One region of the Nocardiopsis sp. EMB25 genome, then DNA from elsewhere that is predicted to be linked to it. Evidence: predicted binding sites of a transcription regulator. Region 1 holds the regulator's gene; the other holds the start of a gene.

Region 1 (8,709 bases):
ATGCAGCGCAACTGGATCGGCCGCTCCACCGGCGCCGACGTCCACTTCGCCATCGAGGGCCGCGACGAGCCGGTGACCGTGTTCACCACCCGCCCCGACACCCTCTACGGCGCCACGTTCTTCGTCGTGGCCGCCGACGCCGACCTGGCGGACGAGCTGTGCGCACCCGAGCAGCGCGAGGCCTTCGACGCCTACCGTGCCGAGGTCGCCAAGCTGTCCGACATCGAGCGCCAGGCCACCGAGCGCCCCAAGACCGGTGTGTTCCTGGGCCGCCACGCCGTCAACCCGGTCAACGGCGAGCGCATGCCGGTCTGGGCCGCCGACTACGTCCTGGCCGACTACGGACACGGCGCGATCATGGCGGTGCCCGCCCACGACCAGCGCGACCTCGACTTCGCCCTGGCCTTCGACCTGCCCGTCAAGGTGGTCGTGGAGACCGGCGAGCCCCACCCGGCCGAGACCGGTGTGGCCACGGCGGGCGAGGGGACGCTGCGCGACTCCGGGCCGCTGGACGGGCTGACCAAGACCGACGCGATCAACCGCATCGTCGAGGTGCTGGCCGAGCGCGGCACCGGCGACGCCACCGTCAACTACCGCCTGCGCGACTGGCTGCTGTCCCGTCAGCGCTACTGGGGCACGCCGATCCCCATCATCCACTGCCCCTCCTGTGGTGAGGTGCCCGTCCCCGACGAACAGCTGCCGGTCACGCTGCCCGAACTCAAGGGCGCCGAGCTGGCGCCCCGGGGCGTGTCGCCGCTGGCCGCCGCCACCGACTGGGTGGAGGTCGACTGCCCCTCCTGCGGCGGTCCCGCCAACCGCGACACCGACACCATGGACACGTTCGTCGACTCGTCCTGGTACTTCCTGCGCTACTGCTCGCCGAACCTGGACACCGCCCCCTTCGACACCGAGGCGGTCAACAAGTGGGGTCCGGTCGACCACTACATCGGCGGCAAGGAGCACGCGACCCTGCACCTGCTGTACGCGCGCTTCTTCACCAAGGTCCTGCACGACATGGGCATGGTGGGCTTCACCGAACCCTTCCGCCGTCTGACCAACCAGGGCCAGGTCATCAACCAGGGCAGGGCGATGTCCAAGTCCCTGGGCAACGGTGTGGACCTGGGCCAGGAGATCGACACCTACGGCGTCGACGCGGTCCGTCTGACCATGCTCTTCGCCAGCCCGCCCGAGGAGGACGTCGACTGGGCGGACGTCTCCTGCACCGCCGCGCAGAAGTTCCTCAACCGTGCGTTCCGCGTGATGTGCGAGGCTGGCGCGGCCAGCGCGCCCGGCGCCGACGCCACCGCCGGCGACACCGAGCTGCGCCGGGTCACGCACCGCAGCATCGACCAGGTCACCACGCTGGTGGAGGCGCGCCGGTTCAACGTGGCCATCGCGCGCACCATGGAGCTGGTCTCGGCCGCCCGCAAGGCGATCGACTCCGGCCCCGGCGCGGCCGACCCGGCCGTGCGCGAGGCGGCCGAGTTCGTGGCCGTGGCGCTGTCCCTGTTCGCGCCCTACGTGGCCGAGGAGGGCTGGGAGCGGCTGGGGCACGTGGGCACGGTCGCCGTCGGCAACTGGCCCGATCCGGACCCGGAACTGCTGGTCCAGGAGTCCGTGACCTGCGTGGTGCAGGTGCAGAGCAAGGTTCGGGACAAGCTGACCGTGGCGCCCGACATCGACCCGGCGGAGCTGGAGCGGCTCGCGCTGGCCTCGGAGAAGGCCCAGGGATTCATCGGCGACAAGCAGATCCGCAAGGTGATCGTGCGCGCGCCGAAGCTGGTGAACATCGTCGTCGGCTGATCCGGCAACGGAGGCGGCGGTCGCGTTCGGCGACCGCCGCCTCCGTGTGACACGCCGGAGTGGGTGACGACTGACAGGGAGGCGGTGGCCGGGTGTCCCCATCCGGTAGGTCGGGTGGTCCGCTGGTACGCGGTGCCGTCATCGTGTGTGGCGCCGCGCTGGTCTCCGCCGCGGCGATCGGCGGTGGACTCGTGTTGGCGGGAGGAGACCCCGACGTCCCCGGCGCGGACGACGTCCACACCACCGCCCCCGACTGCGCCGCCGTACCCGCGTCCGTGGTCGACGAGGCCCTGCCCGACGCCGTTCCTGAGACCATCGAGTCCGGGCCGCGGCCCGGCGGTGACACCGCGCTGTGCGCGTGGACCTCGCTGGGCACCGCCGAGGACCCCGGTGTGCTGCGGGTGGAGTTCTCCGCGCTGTTCACCGACACCTCCGGGGAAGTGCCCGTCGCGGGTACCGAACACGCCGAACGGGCTCTGACGGCTCTGGTGCCCCGGACGAGCGACGGTGTCCGGCTCCCGTCGGATGTCGAGGGGCACGTGTGGACGGACGGGGCGCAGGGCACCGCCGACCTGGCCTTCTACACTGACAATCTGCTGGTCCGGGTGGCCTACTCCGGTGTCTCCGGAGACGGGCCCGCCGACCGGGAGGACGCCCGTGAGCTGACGGTGCGGGTCGCGGAGCAACTCGTGGAGGTCTTGTGAACCCGGAAGGCCATCGTCCGGTCGTCCCGCGGGCCCAGCCTCAGAGCCGGGGATGCGCGATCGCCGGTGTCGTGGCGCTGACGCTGGTGGCGGTCCTGCTCGTGGCGGGCGGTGTGTGGTTCGTCCTGAACCGTGAGGCCCTGGAGTCGGGTGACTTCGAGGCCGCACCCGAGTGCGCGGTGGGAGAGACCGAGGCCCTCGCCGCGTCGGTGCCCTCCCATGTCTTGGAGCTCGAGGCGCCGGTCGGCGGGCAGCAGGACACGTTCGGTACCGGATGGCAGTGTCGGTGGGCCACCCCCGAGGGGCCGGGGGAGGCGGTGCCCTCCTTCGCGACCTTGGTGATGGTCGCCGCGCCCAACCCGGGCGGGATCGAGACGGCCGCCGAGAACCTGCGGAACACCACCGCGAACCAGGACACCACCGCGGTGGACGGTATCGGCGACGAAGCGGTCAGCTGGACTGACGAGTCCGACTTCCCGTTCGCCTGTGTGGGAGCCCGCGTGTCCAACCTGTACGTGGAGACCTGCTACGGCGCCGCCGCCGACTACGGCGTCGCGCGCGCGGCGGAGGCGGAGCACGGACGGGAGACGGCCGAGGAACTCGCCCGGGCCGTGATCGCCGAACTGCCCGCCTGACCAGGGCGCCCCGCGAGACGGCTCACCAGGCTCCGTCGAGGAACTCCTCCAACGCGGGGGCGACCTCCGGGGCGAAGGGGCGGTCGGCGTCGAGCACGGCCGCGCCGGGTTCGTCCCGGAACTCACGGAACACGTGGTCGGCGTCGGGGACGTCGACGCGTTCGGCGTCGGTGAACCCGCTCATGAGGCGGTCGACGTCCGCCCGGGAGACCTGGGCGTCCTGCTCTGCCCACAGCACCAGTACCGGGGTGCCCTCGGGGACGTCCCGGGCGAGGTCGACGGGGTCGAAGGCGTCGATCCAGGTCAGGAAGGCCGAGTTCCGCTCGGAGTAGACGGTCTCCAACAGGGGCGACAGGTCGTCGGGCAGGGCGCGTCCACCGCGCAGCGCGGCACGTCCCGCGCGGGCGTCGGAGAGCAGGGTGACACTGTCGCCCTCATCGAGCTGCCCGCGGGCCTCACCCACGCGGATCTGCTCGGTGAGCTGGCGGTCGATGAGGTCCAGGTAGCGGGTTCCGGGCGGGGCGGCCAGGACCAGCGCGGGCGAGGCGTCCACGAGTTCGTGCGCGCGCAGGGCGAACAGGGCGCCCTCGCTGTGTCCGACGACGACGGTGCGTTCGGGGTCCACCTCGGGTTGGGCCAGCAGCTCCCCGAAGGCGGCGACCACCTGACGGTCGAACACCTCCGGGGCGATGGGATCGTCCGGGTCGAGGCCGTCGGCCCCCGTCTCGCCGCTGCCGAGCTTGTCGTAGCGGAGCGAGGCGACACCGGCCTCGGCCAGCACACGGGTGAGGTTCAGGTTGGTGTCGGCGTCGGGTCGCGTCGGTGCGTTGCCGTCCCGGTCGGTGGGGCCGCTGCCGGAGACGATGAGGGCGGCGGGCACCGTCCCGGTGGTGTCCGAGGGCGCCGTGAACGTCGCGAACACCTCTGCGCCGTCCACGGTGAACGACAGGTCCCGAGCCGACCCGCTGACGCCGGGCGGAGGGACCGAGGGGTCCTCGCCGGAACAGGCGGTGGAGAACAGGAGGCCGGTGGTCGCGCCGACGACGGCGAGCATCCGCCAGCGGCCGTGCGCGGGGGAGGTGGTGGGTGTGGACACGCCCCCAGCTTAGGGCGTGCCCGGAGGCCGTGTATGCCGTCCTGTGACCGGTCCGTCCCCGGTACGCGGACGGACCGGGGACGCGGGATCGGCGTCAGACGCGGCGCATGACCGCGACGACCTTGCCGAGGATGGTGGCGTCGTCCCCGTTGATGGGCTCGTAGGCCTCGTTGCGGGGCAGGAGCCACACGTGGCCGTCGTCCTCGCGGCGCAGGACCTTGACCGTGGCCTCGTCGTCCAGCAGGGCGGCCACGATGTCGCCGTTGTTGGCGTCCTGCTGCTGGCGGACCACGACCATGTCGCCGTCGGTGATGGCGGCGTCCGTCATCGAGTCGCCGACCACGGTGAGCATGAACAGCCGTCCCTCTCCGACCAGCTGGCGCGGGAGGGAGAGCACGTCCTCCACGGACTCCTCGGCCAGGATCGGACCACCCGCGGCGATCCGGCCGACGAGCGGCACGGCGGCGGCACGCGAGGCGTCGGCGGTGAACTCCGCGGGGTCCGCCTTCGCGCCGGACGAGCGGCCGGGGGTGCGCAGTTCGACGGCGCGGGGGCGGTTCTGGTCGCGGTGCAGGTAGCCCTTGCGCTGGAGCACCTTGAGCTGGTGCGCCACGCTGGAGGGGCTGGACAGGCCGACGGCGTCGCCGATTTCCCTTATCGAGGGCGGGAAACCGCGTTCCCTTACGTACCGCTGGATACAGTTCAGCACGCTCTGCTGACGCGCCGTGAGTTTGGGAGCGTCGGGCGTCGGCCCGTCCGCATCGCCCACGGGCGAGAGGACGGTGGTGGTTCCGGGATTCTCCTCCGGCACGGCCGGGCCTCCTCGGCGTTCGGTTCGGTCAGGGCCTGCTTGTGTGACTGGCCACGTCCGATCCGCGACCGCGCCGACCCTGGGGTCCACGTGACGGCGAAACCGGAGTGAAATCAACGTCAACATTAGTCGTTGCTGACGGTGATATCAAACAAGCGTTCGAGGCTGCGGACAATTGCTCGCGCGTTTTCGCGGTCAATTCCTGGCCTCCACTTACGTGTACACGTGTACCCGTCCCGGTGTCCCGGGAATGCGCCAACACGAGCGCGCCCGTGTACGAGCGGGCCCGGTCGCCCCGCGTCGGTGTTCGTGCGCGATCGCCTGCGGGGGCGGCGATCGCGTTTTCCGGGCGGCCCGTCCGCGGCGGTCGGGCGGCGCGTCGGCGGTACCCTGGGAAGTGGGTTTCGGGCGGCCCGGTCCACCCCCTGCGGGTCGTCCGCCGATCCCCTCCCCCTCCGAGCGTCGGTGTCCGTGTTCCCGTGCGCGGCCGCCCGGGCGCGCACGGGGTGCGTGTTCGTCGAAGGTCGCGGCCTCATCCGTGGTCGTTGAGGTTCGACCACAACATCTGGGTGTGTTGGTGGGGTGGAAGCCCAGAAGTTGTGGTTAAGTGGATGTGCGGGTCGTCGCGAGGGAAGCAGGTGAACAGGGATGTATTGTCCGTTCTGCCGCCATCCGGACACCCGGGTGATCGACAGCAGGTCCACCGACGACGGTGCGGCCATCCGCCGCCGCCGGTCCTGCCCCGCGTGCGAGCGCAGATTCACCACACAGGAGACCGTCCTTCTGATGGTCGCCAAGCGCTCCGGCGTCACCGAGCCCTTCAGTCGCACCAAGGTCATCGCCGGGGTGCGCAGAGCCTGCCAGGGCCGCCCCGTCTCCGAGGACGCCCTCGCCAAGCTCGGCCAGCGGGTCGAGGAGGAGATCCGCAGCCGGGGACTGGCCGAGGTGCCGGCGCATGAGATCGGACTGGCCATCCTCGGTCCCATGCGCGAACTCGACGAGGTCGCCTACCTGCACTTCGCCAGCGTCTACCGCGGTTTCGAGAGCCTCGCCGACTTCGAGGCCGAGATCGCCAGCCTGCGCCAGGACCACGAGGTCGGGTCCGGCGCGGACGGGGAGTAACACCTCCACCGCACGGCCGGGAGCCGTGCCGTCGACGCGTTCTCGGGGGGAATGCCGTCATGACGAAGAGCACGAGTGACCAGACGGGCCCCGAGGGGCTCAGGATGAGGCGCGTCCTCACCACACCCGGTGTCCACCCCTACGACACCCTCGAATGGGAACGCCGTGACGTCGTCATGACCAACTGGCGCGACGGAACGGTCAATTTCGAGCAGCGCGGTGTGGAGTTCCCCACCTCGTGGTCGATGAACGCCACCCAGATCGTGGCGAGCAAGTACTTCCGGGGGGCGCTCGGAACCCCCGAACGCGAGTGGAGCCTCAAACAGATCATCGACCGCGTCGTGGGGGTCTACACCGAGACCGGCCGTTCGCACGGTTACTTCGCGGGGGACGAGGACGCCGAGACCTTCGACCACGAACTCAAGTACGCGCTCGTCCATCAGCTGTTCAGTTTCAACTCGCCCGTCTGGTTCAACGTCGGCACGACCTCACCGCAGCAGGTCTCGGCGTGCTTCATCCTCTCCGTCGACGACACCATGGAGTCGATCCTCGACTGGTACAAGGAGGAGGGGATCATCTTCAAGGGCGGCTCCGGCGCGGGTGTGAACCTGTCCCGCATCCGCTCCAGCCGGGAACCGCTCTCCTCCGGCGGCATGGCCTCGGGGCCGGTCTCCTTCATGCGCGGCGCCGACGCCTCGGCCGGGACGATCAAGTCCGGCGGTGCCACCCGTCGGGCCGCCAAGATGGTCGTGCTGGACGTCGACCACCCCGACATCGAGGAGTTCGTCGAGACCAAGGCGCACGAGGAGCACAAGATCCGCGCCCTGCGCGACGCGGGCTTCGACGTCGACCTGGGCGGCGCCGACATGTTCAGCGTCCAGTACCAGAACGCCAACAACTCGGTCCGGGTCTGCGACGCGTTCATGCGCGCGGTCGAGAGCGGCGCCGACTTCGGTCTCACCTCCCGTACGACGGGCGAGGTCATCGCCACCGTCGACGCCGGGGAGCTGTTCCACCGCATGGCCCGCGCCGCCTGGGAGTGCGCCGATCCGGGCATCCAGTACGACGGGGCCATCCAGGACTGGCACACCAACCCGGAGACCGGCCGGATCAGCGCGAGCAACCCGTGCTTCCCGGCGGATCAGCGGGTACTGACCGACCGGGGGCACATCCCCATCGGTCAGCTCGTCGAGCGTGCCGCCCGGGGGGAGTCCTTCTCGGTCTACACCAACGACGTCACGGCTGCCGGGGAGACGTGTGACTCGGTCGTGGCCACGGTACCCACCCGGTACATGGTCACCGGGACCAACGAGATCGTCGAGTTGCGCTTCTCCGACGGCTCGGCTCTGCGCTGTACGCCCAGTCATCGTGTGTGGACCAGCAACCGGGGATGGGTCCGGGCGCAGGACTTGGGAAATGACGACCGCATCGTCCGCTCCTTCCGGTACGCTCCTCGTTCCAACCCCGTTCGCCAGATTCCCAGAGCCGCGCTGGACGCCGCCCGTTCGGCGTCGGAGAGGCCTGGCACGACCCCACTCACCCTCCCCGAGAAGTGGGACGAGGACGCGGACCTCGCCCACTACCTCGGCTGGCTCGTGGGGGACGGGTCGGTCGGCGAGGCCAGTGTCGTGACCGTCTACGGCACCGCCGAGGAACAGGAGTCCGTGCTCCCCCGTCACCAGGCTCTGATCGAACGCCTCACCGGGCGCCGCAGCAAGCCCAGCCGCCAACCGAACGGGACCCAGCAGCTCAGGGTCACACGTCAGGCGATGGCGGCGTTCGTGCGTGCCCTCGGACTCGGAGGCCGCGCGGCGGACAAGTGCGTTCCCGCGTCGCTCTTCGAGGCACCTGAGGACACGGTCCTGGAGTTCCTCCGAGGGCTGTTCGACGCCGACGGTTGTGCGGTCGACCAGCCCAACGGGACGCGCTACGTCGGTTTGAGCACCCGTTCCGAGCGGCTCGCGCGCGAGGTACAGGAACTGCTCGCTCCCTTCGGGATCGCCAGCCGCGTCTACAAGACCTCCGACGGCAAGCCGGACACGTTCTCCTATGTGCGCAAGGACGGCAGCGCCGTCACCTACGGAAGCGATGGTCCGTTCGTCGATCTGCGGATCTCCAGCAGGTTCCTGTACGACTTCTCCGCTCTCGTCAACTTCACCATCGAGAGCAAGAGCGACAGGCTCCAGGACGCTCTGGACTTCCGTCGTGTGTACAACACCGACAGCTCGGTCCGTCTGGTCTCCCGCGAGTCCCAGGGGTTCGAGACGACCTACAACCTGACCGAACCCCGCAACCACTCCTACATCGTGGGTAGCACTGTTGTGGCCAACTGTTCGGAATACGTGCACCTGGACGACTCCTCCTGCAACCTCGCCTCGATCAACCTGCTGAGGTTCCTGCGCGAGGACGGCACCTTCGACGTGGAGACGTTCACCCGGCTCACGGAGCTGGTTCTCACGGCGATGGACGTCTCCGTCGCCTTCGCCGACTTCCCCACGGAGCGGATCGGGGAGACCACCCGTGCCTACCGCCAGCTCG
Region 2 (8,709 bases), 150 kb from region 1:
CGCAGGCGCGGGCCTACAACATCGAGCGCTTCGGCCGCTACATCCGGACGCTCAACCCAGGGCTGAACTTCATCATCCCGGGCGTCGACCGCGTCAACACCAAGTTCGACCTCCGTGAGCACGTCTTCAGCTCACGACCCCAACCGGTGATCACCGAGGACAACCTCGTCGTCAACATCGACACCGTCCTCTACTACCAGATCACCCAACCCAAGGCCGCGGCCTACGAGGTCGCCAACTTCCTCCAGGCGATCGACCAGCTCACCGTCACCACCCTGCGCAACGTGATCGGCTCCATGGACCTGGAACGCACGCTCACGTCGCGCGAGGAGATCAACACCCGTCTGCGGGGCGTCCTCGACGACACCACCGGCAAGTGGGGGATCCGCGTCAACCGGGTCGAGATCAAGGCGATCGACCCACCGCCCACCATCAAGGAGGCGATGGAGAAGCAGATGCGGGCCGACCGCGACAAGCGCGCGGCCATCCTGCACGCCGAGGGTGAGCGCCAGGCCCGGATCCTCAAGGCCGAGGGCGCCCGGCAGCAGGCGATCCTGGAGGCCCAGGGCGACCAGCAGGCCGCGATCCTGCGCGCCGACGGTGAGGCCAAGGCCGTGGAGCGGGTGTTCCAGGCGGTGCACGCCAACGACGCCGACGCCAAGCTGCTCGCCTACAAGTACCTGGAGACCCTGCCGCACCTGGCCCAGGGCGAGGGCAACACGTTCTGGGTGATCCCCGGCGAGCTGACCGAGGCGATCAAGAACGTCACCCACGCCTTCTCGGGCGAGGCCGCCGCCTCCGTGCCCTCCACGGAGAAGGAGGCGGAAGGGGCCGAGGCCGGACCCGCACGGCTCACGGCGGGGGACGAGTCGGAGCGGTCCTCGTCAGAGCAGGCCGCGGTGGAGGCCGCCGAGGCGGCCGAGCGCGCGGTCGCCGACGCACGCGACGACGTGCGCAGGGCGGGCGCCGGCATGGGCGCGATGCCGAATCCGCGTGAGGAGTCCTGAGAGGAGCCGGGGAGCCGGGGAGGGCCCGCCGAGCCCCCGAATCCCCGGCCCGGGGATCAGACGAGCAGGAGTTTCCCAGCGGTCCTTCGGGCGGCGAGGTCGCTCTGGGCCCGTCCCGCCTCGGCCAGCGGGTAGCGTCCGCCGATCCGAACGTCGAGCCGCCCGCCGGCCAGCAGTCCGAACAGGTCGCGCGCCCGTCCCAGCAGTTCCTCGCGCTCGGCCACGAAGGTGGCCAGGGACGGCCTCGTGAGGTATACCGAACCGGCCTGGGTCAGCCGCAGCGGGTCGACGGGCGGCACCATCCCACTGGACTGACCGAACAGCGCCAGCACTCCGCGCGGGCGCAGCGACGCGAGGCTCGCGTCGAAGGTGCTCCGGCCGACCCCGTCGTAGACCGCGGCGACTCCCCGGCCGCCGGTGAGGTCTCCCACCGCGTCCGCCACCGAGGTCTGGGTGTAGCGGATGACCTCGTCCGCGCCCGCCTCCCGGGCGAGCAGTTCCTTCTCCTCGGTGGACACGGTCCCGATGACCCGCGCGCCCCGCTCCTTGGCCAGTTGGGTGATGAGCAGACCGGTTCCGCCCGCGGCGGCGTGCACCAGGACGGTGTCCCCCTCGGCCACGGGGTACACGGAGTACGTGAGGTAGTGGGCGGTGAGTCCTTGGAGGAGAAGCGCCGCGGCCTGCTCGTCGGAGACGTCGTCCGGGACCGGAACCGCGACGGAGGCCTTGACGACCGCCCGGTCCGCGTAGCCTCCGGGGGACATCGCCCATCCGACCCGCTGGCCGACGGACAGGTCGTGCACCCCCTCGCCCACGGCCGCGACGACACCGGCGGCCTCCATCCCCGGGACGAAGGGGAGGGGGACGTCGTACTGGCCCTCACGCTGGTAGACGTCGATGAAGTTGACCCCGCGGGCGGCCACGTCGACCAGGACCTCTCCCGGCCCCGGTTCGCGGGCGTTCGCCTCGGTCAGCCGCAGTACCTCCGGGCCGCCGTGTTCCTCGATGACGATGGCGCGCACTGGTCCACTCCTTCGCTGGGTCCGACTGCCCGCATCATGCCAGCCGGACCCGGCGCCGTCGCGCACCGGCGCCCCGGTTACTCGTCGGGGAGGATCTCGTGCACGGAGAAGTGCGTGTAGAGCACGCCGAGCGGGGCGCTCCCGGGCCCGCCGCGGAGCACGACCCCCACCCGGTGCCGGTCCTCGGGTTCCTCCGCGTCGTCCGGGAGCGGGTCGTCGTCGACCGCCTCGGCCGTGAGCTCCCCGTTGACCCACATGCGCAGCCGCATCGTCTCCTCGCCGCCCTCGTCGGAGTACTCGCACGCGAACGCGACGGTGTTGGTGACCAGGGGGTCGTCGGCGCCGATGTCGTAGGGGTCCGCGTCGTCCGTGCTCTGGGCGCCGCGCCCGTCGTCGTAGAGGGGGTAGGGCTCGTAGCCGGGGACGTCGAAGGTCTCGTCGAGGGGCTCCGAGCGGGGGTCGTCGCCGCCCATGACGACCCGGCGGATCTCGGCCTGCTGTCCGTCGTGGCGCAGGAGGGCCTCGTACATGCTGCGCGACTCCTCGCCCCGCCGGTCCCGGTTGTCCCAGCAGCGCACCCCGAACATGGCCTGGCCGGGCCCCTCGACCACGTGTGCCGTGGCTCTGACCAGGACGGACTCGGGGAGCTCGGCGTCGATGGGGGTGATCTCCCCGCGGCTCGGATTGTTCTCGGGGTCGAGCATGAGCAGCATTCCGCGGTCCGCCCAGTACCCGTCGTCCCGCTCGTCCTCCGGGTCGTAGACGCCGTTGTTCCAGTCCGGGTCGATCGCGAAGTTCTCCCCGTAGATCTCCTGCGTGTTCTCCGGCTGTCCGTCGCCGCCCGACAGCAGGGCGTAGCCTCCCGCGCCCGCGACCACGACGAGCGCGAGCGCGCCACTCCCGATGGCCAGGAGGCGGCCGTTGCGGCGCCGGAGCTGACGCTGGGGCCGGGGCGCGCCGTTTCCCTGCGGGGCGGGCGGCGGCCCTCCGGGACCTCCGGGCCCTCCGGGCCCACCGGGGCCTCCGGGCCCGTTCGGGCCGCCCGTCGCGAACCCGTGCTGGCCCCCGCTCGGGGAGTGTCCGGGCGGGTGGGCGATCTGGGGCGGGTGTCCGCCGGACGGCCCCTGGTATCCGGGGACCGCGCCCGGTGCCTGGTGGAAGGGGTGACCGCCCTGGTGCATGGTGCGCTGGGGGCCCGAGCCGGGGACCTGCGGCGGCTGACCGCCGTGCAGGGTCGGCTGGGGGCCGGAGGGCGGGTACGCCGTTCCGGGGGGAGGGGGCGACATGAACTCGGTCGGCGGGATCTGGTTCGGGTCCTGAGGTGTGGGGGGCGCCTGGGGCAGCTGTGCCGTGGGGTCCACGCCGTACGTGCTGGGGGGACCGGTCGGGGCGATCGAACCCGGAGGGGTCACGTCTCCGTGGGGCGGTGTTCCGTCCGCGGGTTCCGGAGCCGCCCCGTCGGGAGCCGCGCCCGGAACCGGGGAAGCGCCCGGTGATGCCCAGGAGGTGCTGATGGTGCGCCGGACCTCGGCCTCCGCGGGGTCGTCCTGCCCGGTCAGCCGGGCGAGGATCCGCTTGGCGCTCGGTCGGTTCGCGGGCGTCTTGTCGAGCGCCGCGGTGACCAGGGCGTGCAGGCTCGGGTCCAAACCGTCCAGCCGGGGAGGGGCGGAGGTGATGTTGTGCAGCACGGCCGGGACGGTCGCGGCGTCGAAGGGCGCGGACCCGGTCCCGGCGAAGGCGACCAGGCAACCCCAGGCGAAGATGTCGGCCTCCGGGCCCGCCTTGCGGCCGTCGAGTAGTTCGGGCGCCAGGTAGGACGGTGTGCCGATGAGTTCGCTGGAGCGGGTCATCCCGCCGTCCGTGCCGTCCAGCGCACGGGCGATGCCGAAGTCGATGACCTTGGGGCCGACGGTGGACAGCAGGACGTTGGCGGGCTTGAGGTCGCGGTGGATCACCCCGGAGCCGTGGATGGCGGTGAGCGCCGCGGCGACCCCCAACGCGAGGCTCTCCAGGGTGCCTCCGACCATCGGTCCGTCCGCGCGGACCTGTTCGTCGAGATTGGGACCCGCGACGTACTCCGACACGATGAAGAGCGGATCGCCCTCCAAGCGGGCGTCGATCACCCCCGCGGTCGAGAACCGGGCCACCCGCCGCGCGGACTCGACCTCGCGCGCGAAGCGCCGGCGGAAGGCCTCGTCGTCGGCGAGGTCGGGGCGGATGAGCTTGACGGCGACCGGGCGGTCCGAGGCGTCACGAGCGAGGTAGACCGTTCCCATGCCGCCCCTGCCCAGGCGGCTGACGATCCGATAGCCATCGAGTTCTCGTGGGTCCCCCGCGCGCAGTGGGGTGCCGCTCTGATGCCCGTTCGACGTCACAGTAGGGGGTCCTCGCATGGATCGGGTGATTCGCGTCCAACAGCGTACCGATGTCGCCGCGGCGGCGCGTTCCGGCAGGGTGGCGCCGGGCGGTCCGGTCGGGGGGCGTTCCTGGCCGCGGGGTGTGCACGGGGTCGTCCGGGCGGTGCGGTCAGCGGGCCGTCCCGCCGCGGGGGGTCGTCGGGGTGGATGCGTTCGCACGCGAAACGGTTCCACGGGCGCCCCGATTTCGCTAGTGTTAGAACACACGTTCGAACGCCGGTCTGTTCTTCCCCCGGGCGGGCGGTCCGGGGCGTGTGTCGGGACGGGGCGGTCGATGGTGAGGGGACGTGCGGTGGGGCGGTACTACGGGGCGGAGGTCACGGTCGTCGAGGACGCCGGGCGTCCGACCAGGTTCACCTGGAACGGGCGGGTGTTCGGGGTGCGCAGGATCCTCGACCACTGGGTGACCGTGCGCATGGACTGGAGTCCGGCCAGAGCGCCCCGGGTCCCCGAACGGCGCCACTGGCGGGTGGAAGCGGGGACCGCTCACGCGCAGGGGGTGTACGAACTGCGCCACGACACCGCGACCGGTGAGTGGCTGTTGTCCCGGGTCTGGGACTGAGGAGGTCTCGTCCGGACGCGGGCCCGCGCCCCGGCTCGGGAACGCGCCGACGGACGGGCCCCGCCGGCTGCCGGCTCGCCAGGACCTCCGGCCGCTGGCGCGGGTCCGTACCGCGTGCCCGGGGTCGACCTTGGGGCGTGACGGCGCGGCCGGGAGAGGCCCCGGTCCGTGCCGCGTGCCCGGGGCCGACCCCTCCACGCGCGGCGTGGACGCTCCCGCCGGTGTCCGTGGTCCGTTCAGCGGGCCAGGTCGGAGGGCACGAGGCTGTAGGCGGCCAGATCGGTGCGACCCTCGTGCAGCGGCATCGCGTTGCGTTCGATCCCCTCCAGGACGAACCCGGCCTTCTCCGCGACCCGCCGCGACCCCGCGTTCCCCGTGGCCGCCTTGAGCTCGATCCGTTGGAAGCCCTGGTTGATCGCCCAGCGCGAGACCGCCACGGTCGCCTCGGTCGCGAACCCGCGGCCGCGGCCCCACGGGGAGACCGAGTAGCCGAGTTCGGTCCGCATCGCGGGCCAGTCCGTGCGCAGCAGGCCGATCGATCCCGCCAGACGGCCGGTGTCCTTCTCCACGGCGGCCCAGTGCTGCCCGTCGCCGTTGGCGCGCAGGGCGGGGGCGACCTCCCCGCACCACCGCTCGGCGTTCTCCCGTGTGTAGGGGACGCCGGGTTCGGGGAGGGGGACCCACCGCTGGAGGGCGGGGTCGGTGTAGATCAGGAAGACGTCGTCGACGTCCTCCTCGACGAACGCGCGTAGTCTCAGCCGTTCCGTCTCCAGGATCACGGAGGGCAGGATCCGCTGCGCGGGGGAGGGCGGCGGGGTCTCGGGCATGGGTGTCGTGGGTCCTCGGTCGTCGGATGGTGCGCACACCCTATGCGCAGGGGAGCGGTGTTGCCCCATTGATGTGATCTACGCCGTAAAGGTGCTGTTCGTCTTCCCACGCGCCAAAGGTGAGGAGTTCCCGAAAGACGGCGACCTCCTCGACCCCGTCCACCCGCCGGACGGACGTCCGGCGCCGCGTCAGGCCCGCCCGCGGACGACCCGCTGTCGGATCTCGGTGTCGAACACCGCCGAGAACGCGTTGCCCGGGCACTCGGTGTCCAGCCAGTCGCGGTGGCGCGAGATCGTCCGGGCCGGAGTCGCCGCGCCGGTACCCGGGTGGACGTACTCGATCTCCGCCGCCGGGTCCAGGCCCGTCACCGAGCACAGCACGCGCAGGACGTTGACGAGGGAGTCCCGCGCCGCCTGGGTGGGCAGCTCGTCGGTGAAGTCCCCGAGCAGGCACACACCGATGTTGCCGTGGTTGAACGTGTAGGCGTGGCCGGCCGTCACCGACGCGGCCCGGCCGGGCCTGGGCCACTCCGAGAAGACCGGAACCCGGTCCTCACCCGAGTGGCGACCCTCGTAGACCGTGCCGTCGGGGTCGATGAGCATGTGGTAGCCGATGTCCCCCCACGCCAGCTGGACCGCGTGCAGGTGGTAGACCGCCCGCACGTCGGCGGCGTGGTCGCCGCTGCCCGCCAGCGCGGTGTGGTGCACGGTGAGGGCCTGCACCGGGTGGAACTCGGCGGGCCAGAGGTCGTTGCCCTCGTCGTCGAAGCGGTACGACTCGTCCGCTCCCCAGCCCGCGCGGGTCACGAACCGCACGGACGGGCGTCCGGAGGAGCCGCCCAGGGTCTGGTAGCCGTCATCCGGGGCCGACAGGGACGTACGGGCGGGGCCGTCGAACCGCAGTGCCTCCCCGTCGCTCAGGTTCAGCGCCGACGTTCGGGCGCCGCCGCGCACCTCGTAGCCCGTGGCGCCCTCGGGGGCGCGGACGACGGCGGAGGAGACGGGTTCCCGGTCGTCCCGGCCCGAGGTGTGCAGGTGCAGCGGTTCCCAGGTGCCGAGGCCCGCGCCCGTCTCGAAGCGGATCTCGGGTTCGGTGGCGGCCGTCACCGGTCGGGTCACCGTCACCACGTCGAACGGGGTGCCCGGCCGGACGAGGCCGTCGGATCCGGGGAAGGGCTCGGCGATCACACGGGGGATCTCCAAGGCCGTGTCGGCCAGGGCGGGACCGCGCGCGGGCAGCGTCGCGCCGAGGGCGGTCAGGCCGGTGAGGGCGGTGGAACCGGCGAGGAATGAACGGCGTCGCATGCTTCGTCCTTCTCAGCGGGCGGAGGTCGGTGGGCCCCGCCGGCGGCGGGACACGAACCCGGCGTCGGCGGCCCGACGCTTAGCCGGGTGCGGGCCCTTCCCGGGGGCGTGGGGAGGTTCGCACAGCCTTGCACAAGCTCGTGCCCGTAGGGGGTTTCGGCGCGCCGGGTACGTTCCTCCCGGCGGGGCACGGTGCCTCTGGATCGTCGGGCGCCGTCGGTGCCGCCGGTGCGCCGGGGCGGGCTTCGACGTCTGCGGGGCGCCTCCGGCCTGTGGTCCGACCCGCTCCGACCGGGGGTGGCCGACGCACGGCCCGGGACGGTCCGGCCGTCGCTGTCCCGTGGCTGGGGCTCTCCGATTTCTCCCCAACCCGAAGGTCGGGGCATCCTCGAGGGAGGACGGTGGACCCGGAAAGCGGTTGGGACGGTCATCCCCGGTGGGGCCTGAGCGACCGGCGGGGACCCGGGTGAACGGAACGAACGTCGCGGACTACGCTTACGGGTCTATGTCGGATCAGGTGGACAAAGGGCAGTCGGCACACCTCTTCGGGGAGCGATCATGACCAACGGTGACCGCGGGTCGGCCCGGCGTGACGGCGGCCGGGAGGAGTCCCGGGAACGGAGCGGGCGGGCGGCCCCGGGTCTCGGCGGCCTCCTGGAGGGACTGCCCGAGTCGGGGCGCGGAACCCAACCCCGGCGAGGTGGGGGAACGAACCCGTTCCGCCAGCCCCCGCGGTCGTCCGCCCCGGCACCTGCCACGTCCGCGCCCACGGAACCGATCCCGACGGTCGCCGAACCCGGCCCCGGGGACCGGGAGGGAGACGCCGAGCGCCTTCCGGAGGAATCCGCCGCCCCCACGGGCGCGGAGGAGACCGCCAGCGCCCCGGACCGGGGACCCGCCGACGCGGAGCCCTCCGACGCGGAGCCCTCCGACCCCTCCGAGGCCGACTCCTCCGAGCCCGGCGTCTCCGAGCCCGGTGTCTCCGACCCCGCGGACGTCGCACCCGCGGACGTCGCACCCGCGGACACCGTCGCGTTCACGGAGGCCGAGGGGGAGTCCGTGCCCGCCGGACCCAAGGCCACCCGGTCGCGTGGAGCCTCCGCTCACGCACCGACCCCCGCCGACGACCGGCCGAGCCCCAACGTCATCCCGTTCCGGGGCGGTGACCGGGCCCCGGCTCCGGCTCACGGGAACGGGCGCGACCACGGGCGTACCCCGAAGGCGGCGCCCACCGCCGCCGAACCACCCGCGCGAACCACCGCACCGGGACCCGCGGAGCCGCGTCCCACGACCACCGAAGCGGAGCAGAGCAACACCGTGCACGCACAGCAAGCAGCCGAGCCCCGCCCGGAGCCCGGGCACACCGGTCCGCGCCCCCAGGCCGCCACGGCGCCCACCGCCTCCGGCCCCCCGGCCGACCACGCCTACGGCGGCCCCGAGCGCGCCGCCGTCTACCGGGCCATCAACGAGCGCCGCGACGTGGTCGGGGGCTTCCGTTCCACCCCGGTCCCCGACGACGTCCTCACACGCGTCCTGGAGGCCGCGCACCAGGCGCCCAGCGTCGGTGAC

What was found. The regulator LexA, encoded in region 1, represses DNA repair genes until DNA is damaged. The targets are predictions, from matches to a motif close to TCGAACANNTGTTCGA.
Region 2: the regulator LexA is predicted to act here: its motif matches at 4,644-4,659, upstream of KIK06_RS14800 (DUF6504 family protein).

Annotation. Positions count from the first base shown of each region.
Region 1 covers NZ_JAMTDN010000001.1:3,268,035-3,276,743, reverse strand. The annotation lists gene leuS (leucine--tRNA ligase) at 1-1,803, shown strand, start outside; gene KIK06_RS14165 (hypothetical protein) at 1,896-2,507, shown strand; gene KIK06_RS14160 (hypothetical protein) at 2,504-3,142, shown strand; gene KIK06_RS14155 (alpha/beta hydrolase family protein) at 3,165-4,238, opposite strand; gene lexA (transcriptional repressor LexA) at 4,333-5,049, opposite strand; gene nrdR (transcriptional regulator NrdR) at 5,698-6,171, shown strand; gene KIK06_RS14140 (vitamin B12-dependent ribonucleotide reductase) at 6,231-8,709, shown strand, end outside.
Region 2 covers NZ_JAMTDN010000001.1:3,420,791-3,429,499, reverse strand. The annotation lists gene KIK06_RS14815 (SPFH domain-containing protein) at 1-1,007, shown strand, start outside; gene KIK06_RS14810 (quinone oxidoreductase family protein) at 1,064-2,029, opposite strand; gene KIK06_RS14805 (serine/threonine-protein kinase) at 2,107-4,404, opposite strand; gene KIK06_RS14800 (DUF6504 family protein) at 4,721-5,008, shown strand; gene KIK06_RS14795 (GNAT family N-acetyltransferase) at 5,245-5,835, opposite strand; gene KIK06_RS14790 (peptidoglycan recognition protein family protein) at 6,025-7,140, opposite strand; gene cobT (nicotinate-nucleotide--dimethylbenzimidazole phosphoribosyltransferase) at 7,699-8,709, shown strand, end outside.